DNA from 3 places in the Streptomyces sp. NPDC051567 genome. Region 1 is predicted to be linked to each of the others. Evidence: riboswitches for the same ligand, from Rfam matches in the RefSeq annotation. Region 1 holds a riboswitch; each other region holds the start of a gene.
What was found. Region 1 has a riboswitch for cobalamin ahead of ACIA5F_RS14555 (prenyltransferase/squalene oxidase repeat-containing protein). Riboswitches for the same ligand answer to the same signal wherever they lie in the genome.

Region 1 (3,218 bases):
CCAGCGCGGCCGGGTTGCCCTCGGCCTTGCTGAAGTTCCAGCCGCCGTCGTTGTGCTGGTTGGCGCGGATGCGGGTGGTCATCGAGTCGAGCAGGGCCTGCGGCACGCGCTGCCCGCCGGTCTGCGTCCGGGCCCCGCCCAGGGAGAGGGCCGCGAAGACCGTGCCGTTGTAGTTCCCGGACGGGCCGAAGTACCCCGCCTCGGCGTTCTGCCAGTAGCCGTAGACGTCGGCGACGAGGTTGCGGGAGGCGGAGACGCGGGCCGGGTCGATCCCGGCGGCGTACGCGTTGAGCGCACCGCGCTCGTAGTCGGTGACGACCGGGGTGGCGGAGGGCCAGCCCGCGCCGGACAGCAGGTTCCGGTAGACGGTGCGCGCGTTCTTGGTCGCGTCGCCGCCGGGCGTGACGTCCACCGCGGCGGTGCCCGCGGCGGCGAAGACGCTGAAGGCCCACTCGTTGGAGAGACCGGAGCCCGCGTACGAACCGTCGGCGGCCTGGAGGGACTTGAGGTAGGAGACGCCGTTGGTCTTCGAGGTCGCGATCTGCGCGGGCGAGGAGGTGGCCGCGGCGGGCGGCACGGTGAGCGCGAAAGCGCCGAGGACGGCGGGTATCGCCAGTGCGGCGCGACGGGCGGTACGGGGACGGGACATGGCCTGCTCCTGAGCTGAGGGACGGCCGGACACACCCCGCCGCAGCCGCGGCTCCGGAGGCGGTGGCCGCCGTCCGAACGCGTGGTACGGCTTCCTTCGATCACTGCCGCCTGGGCATTCGGGCTCGGTGAACGGCCCCCTGCCGTTCCCACACCGCTGCGCGTCAGCCCCGGATTCGCACCGGGTTCCCCCACGTGGCAGCCCCGGACGCTACCGGAGGGATCATGGGCGCGCCAGCCTGCCCGCAGGCCCCGGGCCCGTGGCGGCGGGTGGGGTTCCGGCCACCTTGACGCTGTCTTCGGCCGCGTGTTTCACTCCGTCTGATAAGCACTCAACTCCAGGGGAAGCCGGTCTGAATCCGGCGCTGACCCGCAACCGTGTGCCCGTACAGAGTGCGGGCGAGCCGGAATGCCTGGAGTCAGGTCATGCAGCTCATACAGCGAGAGAACGCCGTCGCGGACTACGGCGTGGTCCGACCGGCTCCCCCACGGCATCCGCCGTGCGCGGGGGCCCGATGTGCCACGCTCTGCCCGCCCGGACGACACGAGGGGCCGTGGTGGGTACCGCAGAGCAGACAGTCCGGCGCAGGGGCGGGCGGCGATGGCCGTGCCTCGTAGCGGCGGTACTCCTCACCTTCGGCACGGGCGTTGCCTTCGTCACAGTGACACCGGCCGCCGCCGACCCCCTCGACCCGTGCACGGCGACGCGGGGCGCGGTCGTCGCCGTCGACTTCGGCCCCTTCGGCGGCAAGGTCGAGCGGGGCTGCGACCCGACGCCGACCACCGGCTACGAACTGCTCCACGAGGCCGGGTTCCGCACCACGGGCACCGAGCACGACGGCCCCGCCTTCATCTGCCGCATCGGCTACGGCCCCTTCGCCGCCGGGACGCGGTACCCGACCCCCGACGAGGAGGACTGCGTCCTCACCCCGCAGGCCACGGCCTACTGGTCGTACTGGGTGGCCTCCCCGGGCCAGGCCGACTGGAGCTACAGCCGGTACGGCGCCATGGACCGCGTGCCGAAGGACGGCGACGTCGACGCCTGGGTGTTCGGCGGCACCGATGTGGGCGGGTCGACGGGCAGGCCCTCCTTCACCCCCGACCAGGTGCGCGCGGGCGGCGACGCCCCCGGGCCGGACCCCACGACCAGCCCCACCCCCGGGCCGCCCGTCCCGGGCCGCGAGATCGACGTCCCCGCCGCCGCCCGGTGGCTGACGGGACGGCTCACCGACGGCGAACGCGTCGTCGACGAGGGCGCGGACGCCCCCCACCACTTCCTCACCACCGAGGCCGCCTACGCGCTGGCCGCGGCGGAGGGCGGGAGCCCGGCCCTCGACCGGATCACCGCCTTCCTGGCGGCGGAGACCGACGCGTACGCCTACCCGGCCGGCCCGGACCGGGCACCCGACGCGAACGCCGCCGGCCGCCTCGCGCTGCTCGCCGAGGTCACCGGGGGCGACCCGCGCGCCTTCGGCGGACGCGACCTGATCGGCGACCTGGTGAAGAACGTCTGTCCCGCCGGCCCGGAGAGCGGGTCCACGCCCGGCTGCACCGGCAAGGGCGACTTCCTGGACGCGGGCCACGCGGACGGCCAGGCGCTGGCCCTGCTGGCCGTCCTGCGCGCGGGCGTCACCCCGCCGGCCGAGGCCGTGACCCGGCTGACCCAGCTCCAGTGCGCGGACGGCGGCATCACCTCCCTCCTGATCCGGCCGGGCGAGAACTGTGACCCGGACCCGGCGACCACCGCGCTCGTCTCCCTCGTGCTGCGGCACGCGGGCGGGCAGGACGCGACGGTGTCGAAGGCCCGGAGCTACCTCACGCTGGCCCAGCGCCCCGACGGCGGTTTCCCCGGCTACACGGACGCCACCACGGGCTCCGTCATCGCCACCGCCTACGCGGCCCAGGCCCTGCGGGCCCTCGGCGACACCGTCCGGGCCGACGCGGCCGTCTCCTGGCTCTCCGGGCAGCAGCTCACGGACGGCGGCTTCGGCTTCGAGGAGGGGCTCCCGGACCCGGCCTTCTACCCCACGACCACGGCCGTCCTCGCGGGCCGGGACACCAGCCTGGTCACCCTGACCACGAAGACCCCCGAACCGACCCGGCCGCCCACGACGCCTCCGACGACTCCGCCCACCGACCCGCCGACCACACCCCCGACCGGCCCGCCCACGACGCCTCCCACCACTGCGCCGACCGTCCCGGCCGGTGAGCGTCCCGATCTCGGGCGGGGTGTCACCTACCTCACCGGCCCGGTCCTCAAGCAGGGCCGGTACTACGAGTCCAGCCCGGGTTTCGCCGACTTCGGTCTCACGATCGACGGCGCCTACGCGCTGGCCGCGACCGGCCGCGACGACAACAGGCTGCGCGCCGTCGTGGACTTCCTCGACAAGGGCGGCAAGGACGGCACGGGCCGCGGGGTCCACGACTGGACCGGTGTCGGCCGCAGGACCGCGGGCGGCGGGTCGATCGGCAAGACCGCCCTGCTGGCCCAGACCGTCGGCCGCGACCCGCGCGCCTTCGGCGGCCAGGACCTGATCGCCGCCCTGGACAAGGGCATCTGCACGGCGCCC
Region 2 (3,218 bases), on a different contig from region 1:
TGCTCGGGCTGGCCGGACCGGCCTCCGGGGTGCTGCTCCCGATGTTCGCCCGGGGCGACCAGCTGGCCCGCGCCAACTCCCTCTACGCCATGGTGCTCCGCGTCGCCCCCATCCTCGGCGCCCCGGCCGGAGCCTTCCTGATCACCGTCGGGGAGCTGTGGCTGGCCATGGTGATCGGCGCGGTCACCGGCGCGATCTGGTTCGGCTGCCTGCTCCACGTCACGCACGGCTTCGTCCGGCCGCGGCGCGAGCCCGGGGTCTCCCTCGTCAAGCGCTCCGGCGACGGTTTCCGGCTGCTGGCCCGTCACCCGCGGCTGCGCTGGATGTTCATCGCCGCCCTCTCCCTGGACATGGCGTTCAGCTGGCCCGCCGAGGTGGCGCTGCCGCTGCTGGTCTCCCAGCGCGGCTGGGGCGTCGGCGCCGTCGGTGTGGTGCTGGCCGCGTTCAGCGTCGGCGCCCTCGGTTCCAGCGCCGTCGGCGCGGCCTTCGCCCACCGCATCCCCATGTTCGTCCGGCTGGTCGTGACCGGGGCCGGTCTCGCCGCGGGCATCCTGGTGATGGCCCTGATGCCGTCCGTGGTCTCGCTGACCGCCGTCGCCGCCGGGGTGGGCCTGCTGTCCGGGCTCAACGGTCCGGCCATCGTCACCCTGTACCAGCAGTCGGCCCCCGAGGCGCGGATGGGCGCCGCGATGTCCACCCTCTCCCTCGCCGGCATCGGCACCGCCCCCCTCTCCATCGCCGTCTTCAGCTCCCTCTCGCTGGCCTTCGGGGTGCAGACCACCTGGCTGCTCTGCGGCGCCATCGCCTTCGTCTCACCGCTGGCCGCAGTGATGGCCCTGCGCCAGCCCGTGAAGGCCGAAGAAGAGGAGACGGAGGAGACCGAGAGGACGGAGCGGACGGAGGAGACGAAGGAGACCGAAGAGGCGAAGGAGGCCGCCTCCGAGGAGTCCGAGCCGGTGGAACGCCCCGTCCCCGCGGCCGTGTGAGGAGCACCGATGACACTCGCCACCCAGCGGTTGCTGGTACCGGAGCGGCTGTCGGACCCCGGTCCGGCCGAGGCCGCGGTGGTGGCCGCGGGCCCGCAGCTGTGGCTCGTGGACACCACCGGCTACCGGGTCCACGCGGCCCGGCACGCCCCCGGCACCCTGGACGCCCAGGAACTCGCCCGCGCGGCCGAGTTCGTCCGGGCGGCCGACCGGGACGCGTACGTCTGCGCGCACGTGGCGCTGCGCCGGCTGCTCGGGGCGTACCTGGGCATGGCCCCGCGCGAGGTGACCGTGGAACGGGCGCCCTGCGCGCACTGCGACGAGCCGCACGGACGGCCCGTACTCCCCGGCGGCGCCCTGCACTTCTCGCTCTCGCACTGCACCGGGATCAGCCTGCTGGCCTTCGCGACGGCCCCGGTCGGCGTGGACGTGGAGGAGCTGGTGGCGCCGCACACCATCGCGGAGACGGCCGATGTGCTGCACCCGAGGGAGGCGGCCGAACTGGCGCTGCTGCCCGCCGGGGAGCGCTCACCCGCCTTCACCCGGGTGTGGACCCGCAAGGAGGCCTACCTGAAGGGGCTGGGCATCGGACTCTCGGAGAACCCGGCGGCCGAGTACGTGGGTTCGGGCCCGGTCCCGGCCCGGCTGCCGGGGTGGTCGCTGACGGACGTACGGGTTCCGGAGGGACACCGCGCGGCGGTGGCGCTCCGGGACGGGTGACGCCCGTACGGGGCCGGGGCGCGAAGGTCCGGCCCCGGTCGCGCGGGCGGGCCGCGCGCATCCGGCCCCTATGATGACCGCGCACAGACAACTTCACAGACAACTTCATGCGTGCACGACCGGGGGAAGCCGATGGGAATCCGGCGCTGACCTGCAACCGTGTGCGGCCGTCCCTCGGGCGGGCCGCGAGCCGGAACACCCGACGTGCCACGCCGCAGCACTTCCCTGTCACGGACTACAGCGCGAAGAAAGGCACCCTTCCCATGCGCAGCACGCTCGTCCGCCGTACCGCCGTCACCGCCGCCGCCCTCGGCCTGGCCCTGACCGCCGCCTCCCCGGCCGTCGCCCGCACCACGGCGCCCCGCACCAACAGCCCGGTCCTGGTGCAGCTCGACGTCCAGGGCCCGGAGGGCAGGCTGTTCCAGGGCCTGGTGATCACCAAGGGCCACGAGGTGACCACCGCCTCCGGTGGCACCCACGCCTGCGACGGCACCAACGGCGGCCGGTACCCGTCCCCGGTCGCCACCCCGACGGCCGCCCTCGACGACGCGGCCCGTCAGCGCCACTTCACCTGGGACGGCACCTGGTACCCGTCCTTCGACGACTTCTCCGTGGACACGGTCAAGAACGTCTCCGGCGGCGCCTCCGCCTACTGGAACATCTCCGTGAACGGCGTCTCGATCCCGGTCGGCGGCTGCCAGTTCAAGATAAAGACGGGCGATCAGATCTCCTTCACCTGGACGACGTTCTAAGTACGGCGGTGTCGGCTACCATCCCACTCCACCGCTCCCTCGCCCCGCCGCTCCCGGGGCGGCGGGGCATGGTCCGCCGGCCCCTTCCCGCTGCCCACCGAGGACTCTCCTTGATCAGACTCGACGACGTCAGCGTCCGGTACGGCGACACCGCCCGGACGGTCCTGCGGAACGTGGACCTGACCATCGGGGAGGGGGAGTTCTGTCTGGTGTCCGGGGTGACGGGGGCCGGGAAGTCGACCCTGCTGGGCGTGGTCGACGGGCTGGTCCCGCACTACACCGGCGGCACGCTGTTCGGCCGGGTCACGGTCTGCGGCAAGGACACCGCGGGGCGCGGGGCGCGGGAACTGGCCGCGCTGGTGGGCGTGGTGGGCCAGGACCCGGCCGACGGTTTCGTCACCGACACCGTCGGGGACGAACTGGACTACGCGGCGGGGCAGTCGGCGGCGGACCCGGCACCGGCGGGCAGGGCGGCCGGGGAGGTCCTGGAGCTGCTGGGCCTGGCCGGGCTGCGCCACCGGACGCTGTGCGGGCTCTCCGACGGTGAGCAGCAGCGGGTGGCGATCGGCGCGGCGCTGGCCGCGCGCCCCCGGGTCCTGGTGCTCGACGAGCCGACCTCCGCGCTGGACCCGGTGGCGGCCGAGGAGGTCATGGCGGCCGTGGCCCGGCTGGCCCGCGACACCGGGGTGAGCGTGCTCCTGGCGGAGCACCGGCTGGAGCGGGTGGCGCAGTACGCGGACCGGATGCTGCACCTGCCCGG
Region 3 (3,218 bases), on a different contig from region 1:
CGGCCAGGGAGAGTTCCCGGTCGCCGAGCGGCGCGAAGTACCGGGCCACGTCCTCGTCCGTCACCTCCGCGAGGGTCGGGGGTGTCCAGCGGGGCGAGCGGTCCTTGTCGACGACCTGGGCGCGGATGCCCTCCACCAGGTCGGGTGAGGACAGGGCCGCGCAGGACACCCGGTACTCCTGTCCGAGCACCGCCTCCAGCGGCCCGAGCGCCGGTACCCGGCGCAGGGCGGCCAGGGTGACCTTCAGGGCGGTGGGCGACCTGGCGAGGATCGTCCCGGCCGCCTCCCGTGCGGCGGGCGCGCCGGTGCCGAGGAGCCGGTCCACGATCTCCTCGACCGTGTCGGCCCCGTAGCAGGGGTCGGCCCATTCGCGGAAGGCGTCCAGCGTCCCCGGCGGCGCCTCGCCGACGAACGCGGGGAGCACCTCGTCCACCGGCGCCGCCGCCAGGGCCGTGCGGAGTTCCGGCAGCCGGTCCGCCGGGACGAAGTGGTCGGCGAGCCCGCACAGCACGGCGTCCGCGGCCCCCACCGCCGTCCCGGTCAGCGCCAGATGGGTGCCGAGCCCGCCGGGGGCGAGCGCCAGCAGGTACGTGCCGCCCACGTCGGGTACGAAGCCGATCCCGGTCTCCGGCATGGCGACCCGGGACCGTTCGGTGACGATCCGTACCCCGCCGTGCGCCGAGACGCCGACCCCGCCGCCCATGACGATGCCGTCCATGAGGGCGACGTACGGTTTCGGGTAGCGGGCGATGCGGGCGTTGAGCCGGTACTCGTCCCGCCAGAACTCCGCCGAGGCGGCGCCGCCCGCGCGGGCGTCCTCGTGGATGGCCCGGATGTCGCCGCCCGCGCACAGGCCGCGTTCCCCGGCCCCGGTGATCAGGACGGCCTCGACCGCCGGGTCGTGTTCCCACGCGTCCAGGGCCCCGGCGATCCGGTGGACCATCTCGTGGGTGAGGGCGTTGAGGGCCCGGGGCCGGTTCAGGGTGATGACGCCGAGGCGGCCCTCGGCCCGGGTCAGGACGGGGGGTTCGTCGCCGGTCACCGGACGGCCCCGGGCAGGGAGCGGGCCACAAGGAGGCGCATGATCTCGTCGGTTCCTTCCAGGATCTGCCGGACCCGCAGGTCACGGACGCTCTTCTCGCTGCCGTACGCGGCCGGGCGGCCGCAACCGGCGTGGGGCTGCCGGAGGCCGGTGAACCGCTCCGCGGGCGGGCCGGACCGCTGCCGCTCCGGCTCCGACTCCGGCTCCGGCTCCGGCCCGTCCGTGTCCCCTCTCACGGTCCGGAATGTGAACAGTACTGTCCGAACGCGGGTGATCCCTCTACTCTGACGGGCACAGCTGGTTCGCCCCGTCCGCCAGGCGGGATGCGTCGTAAGAGGGAACCCGGTGGAAATCCGGGACTGCCCCGCAGCGGTGAGCGGGAACGACCGCCGTCATACGCACTGGGACCGGGAAACGGTCCTGGGAAGCGACGGCCAGTAGGTGTCCGCCGGGAGACCGGCCGGCGTGCCCGCGAGTCCGAAGACCTGCCCGCTGTCCGCGCACGGCCGATCGTGCGCGGATATCCCGGTGACCTCGTGGGCGGGTCGGAGGAAACCCCGGACGGAAGTCCGGGGCGACGCACATCAGGCGGACGACCGCGCCCCGCGCGCGGCAACGGTCCCGTCCGGTCTGCCTCCCCTTCGCGTCCTCGTCCCGTCCCCGGGATCTCCAGGACACATCTCGCGAAGGAGAGTTCCGTGACAGCGAAGTCCGCAGCCGCGGCAGTACGGGCCACCGTGTACGGCTACCCCCGCCAGGGACAGAACCGGGAACTGAAGAAGGCCGTCGAGGGTTACTGGAAGGGCCGCGTCACCGCCGACGCCCTCCGGGAGACCGCGGCGGAGCTGCGCCGGACGAACTGGCGGCAGCTCGCCGACGCGGGCATCACCGAGGTGCCGACCGGCGACTTCTCGTACTACGACCACGTGCTGGACACCAGTGTCATGGTCGGCGCCGTCCCCGCCCGGCACCGTGAGGCCCACGCCGCGGACGCGCTCGACGGCTACTTCGCCATGGCGCGCGGCACCCAGGACGTCGCGCCCCTGGAGATGACCAAGTGGTTCGACACCAACTACCACTACCTGGTCCCCGAACTCGGCCCCGGCACCGTCTTCACGGCCGACTCCTCCCGGCAGGTCGCCGAGCTGGAGGAAGCCCTCGCGCTCGGCCTCGACGCCCGGCCGGTCCTCGTCGGCCCGGTCACCTACCTGCTGCTGGCCAAGCCCGCTCCCGGGGTGGCCGCCGACTTCGAGCCGCTGACCCTGCTGGACCGTCTCCTGCCCGTGTACGCGGAGGTCCTCGCCGACCTGCGGGCCGCCGGCGCCGAGTGGGTGCAGCTCGACGAGCCCGCCCTGGTCCAGGACCGCACCCCGGCCGAACTGAACGCCGCCGCCCGCGCCTACCGCGACCTCGGCGCGCTCACCGACCGGCCCAAGCTGCTGGTCGCCTCCTACTTCGACCGCCTCGGCGAGGCCCTGTCCGTCCTGGCCAAGGCACCCGTCGACGGGCTCGCCCTCGACTTCACCGACCGGGCCGCCAAGAACCTCGACGACCTCGCCGCCGTCGGCGGACTGCGCGGCAAGCGCCTGGTCGCGGGCGTGGTCAACGGCCGCAACATCTGGATCAACGACTACGAGAAGTCCCTCGCCGTCCTCGGCACGCTGCTGGGCCTCGCCGGCCAGGTCGACGTGGCCGCCTCCTGCTCCCTGCTGCACGTCCCGCTGGACGCAGGCGCCGAACGCGACATCGACCCGCAGATCGCCCGCTGGCTCGCCTTCGCCCGGCAGAAGACGACCGAGATCGTCACCCTCGCCAAGGGCCTGGCCCGGGGCACCGACGCCATCACCGCCGAACTCGCCGCCAACCGGGCCGACCTGGCCTCCCGCGCCGGGTCCGCCCTCACCCGCGACCCGGCGGTACGGGCCCGTACCGCCGCGATCACCGACGCCGACGGCCGCCGCTCCCAGCCCTACGCCGAACGGACGCTCGCCCAGCGCGCCCACCTCGGCCTGCCCCTCCTGCCGACCACCACCATCGGTTCGTTCCCCCAGACGGCCGAGTTGCGGACCGCCCGCGCCGACCTGCGCGCCGGACGCCTCGACACCGCCGGGTACGAGGAGCGCGTCAAGGACGAGATCCGCGAGGTCCTCGCCTTCCAGGAGAAGGCGGGCATCGA

Region 2: another riboswitch for cobalamin. It lies ahead of ACIA5F_RS24065 (DUF4430 domain-containing protein); the one in region 1 lies ahead of ACIA5F_RS14555 (prenyltransferase/squalene oxidase repeat-containing protein).
Region 3: another riboswitch for cobalamin. It lies ahead of metE (5-methyltetrahydropteroyltriglutamate--homocysteine S-methyltransferase); the one in region 1 lies ahead of ACIA5F_RS14555 (prenyltransferase/squalene oxidase repeat-containing protein).

The regions. Positions count from the first base shown of each region.
Region 1 is NZ_JBITDK010000010.1:186,104-189,321, reverse strand. Features, by position in the region: gene ACIA5F_RS14560 (hypothetical protein) at 1-649, opposite strand, end outside; cobalamin riboswitch at 762-840, opposite strand; cobalamin riboswitch at 947-1,084, shown strand; gene ACIA5F_RS14555 (prenyltransferase/squalene oxidase repeat-containing protein) at 1,206-3,218, shown strand, end outside.
Region 2 is NZ_JBITDK010000025.1:54,648-57,865, reverse strand. Features, by position in the region: gene ACIA5F_RS24075 (MFS transporter) at 1-986, shown strand, start outside; gene ACIA5F_RS24070 (4'-phosphopantetheinyl transferase family protein) at 996-1,706, shown strand; cobalamin riboswitch at 1,793-1,928, shown strand; gene ACIA5F_RS24065 (DUF4430 domain-containing protein) at 1,970-2,458, shown strand; gene ACIA5F_RS24060 (ATP-binding cassette domain-containing protein) at 2,569-3,218, shown strand, end outside.
Region 3 is NZ_JBITDK010000004.1:249,657-252,874, forward strand. Features, by position in the region: gene ACIA5F_RS07055 (enoyl-CoA hydratase/isomerase family protein) at 1-1,042, opposite strand, end outside; partial or broken gene ACIA5F_RS07060 (acyl-CoA dehydrogenase family protein) at 1,039-1,182, opposite strand; cobalamin riboswitch at 1,324-1,550, shown strand; gene metE (5-methyltetrahydropteroyltriglutamate--homocysteine S-methyltransferase) at 1,741-3,218, shown strand, end outside.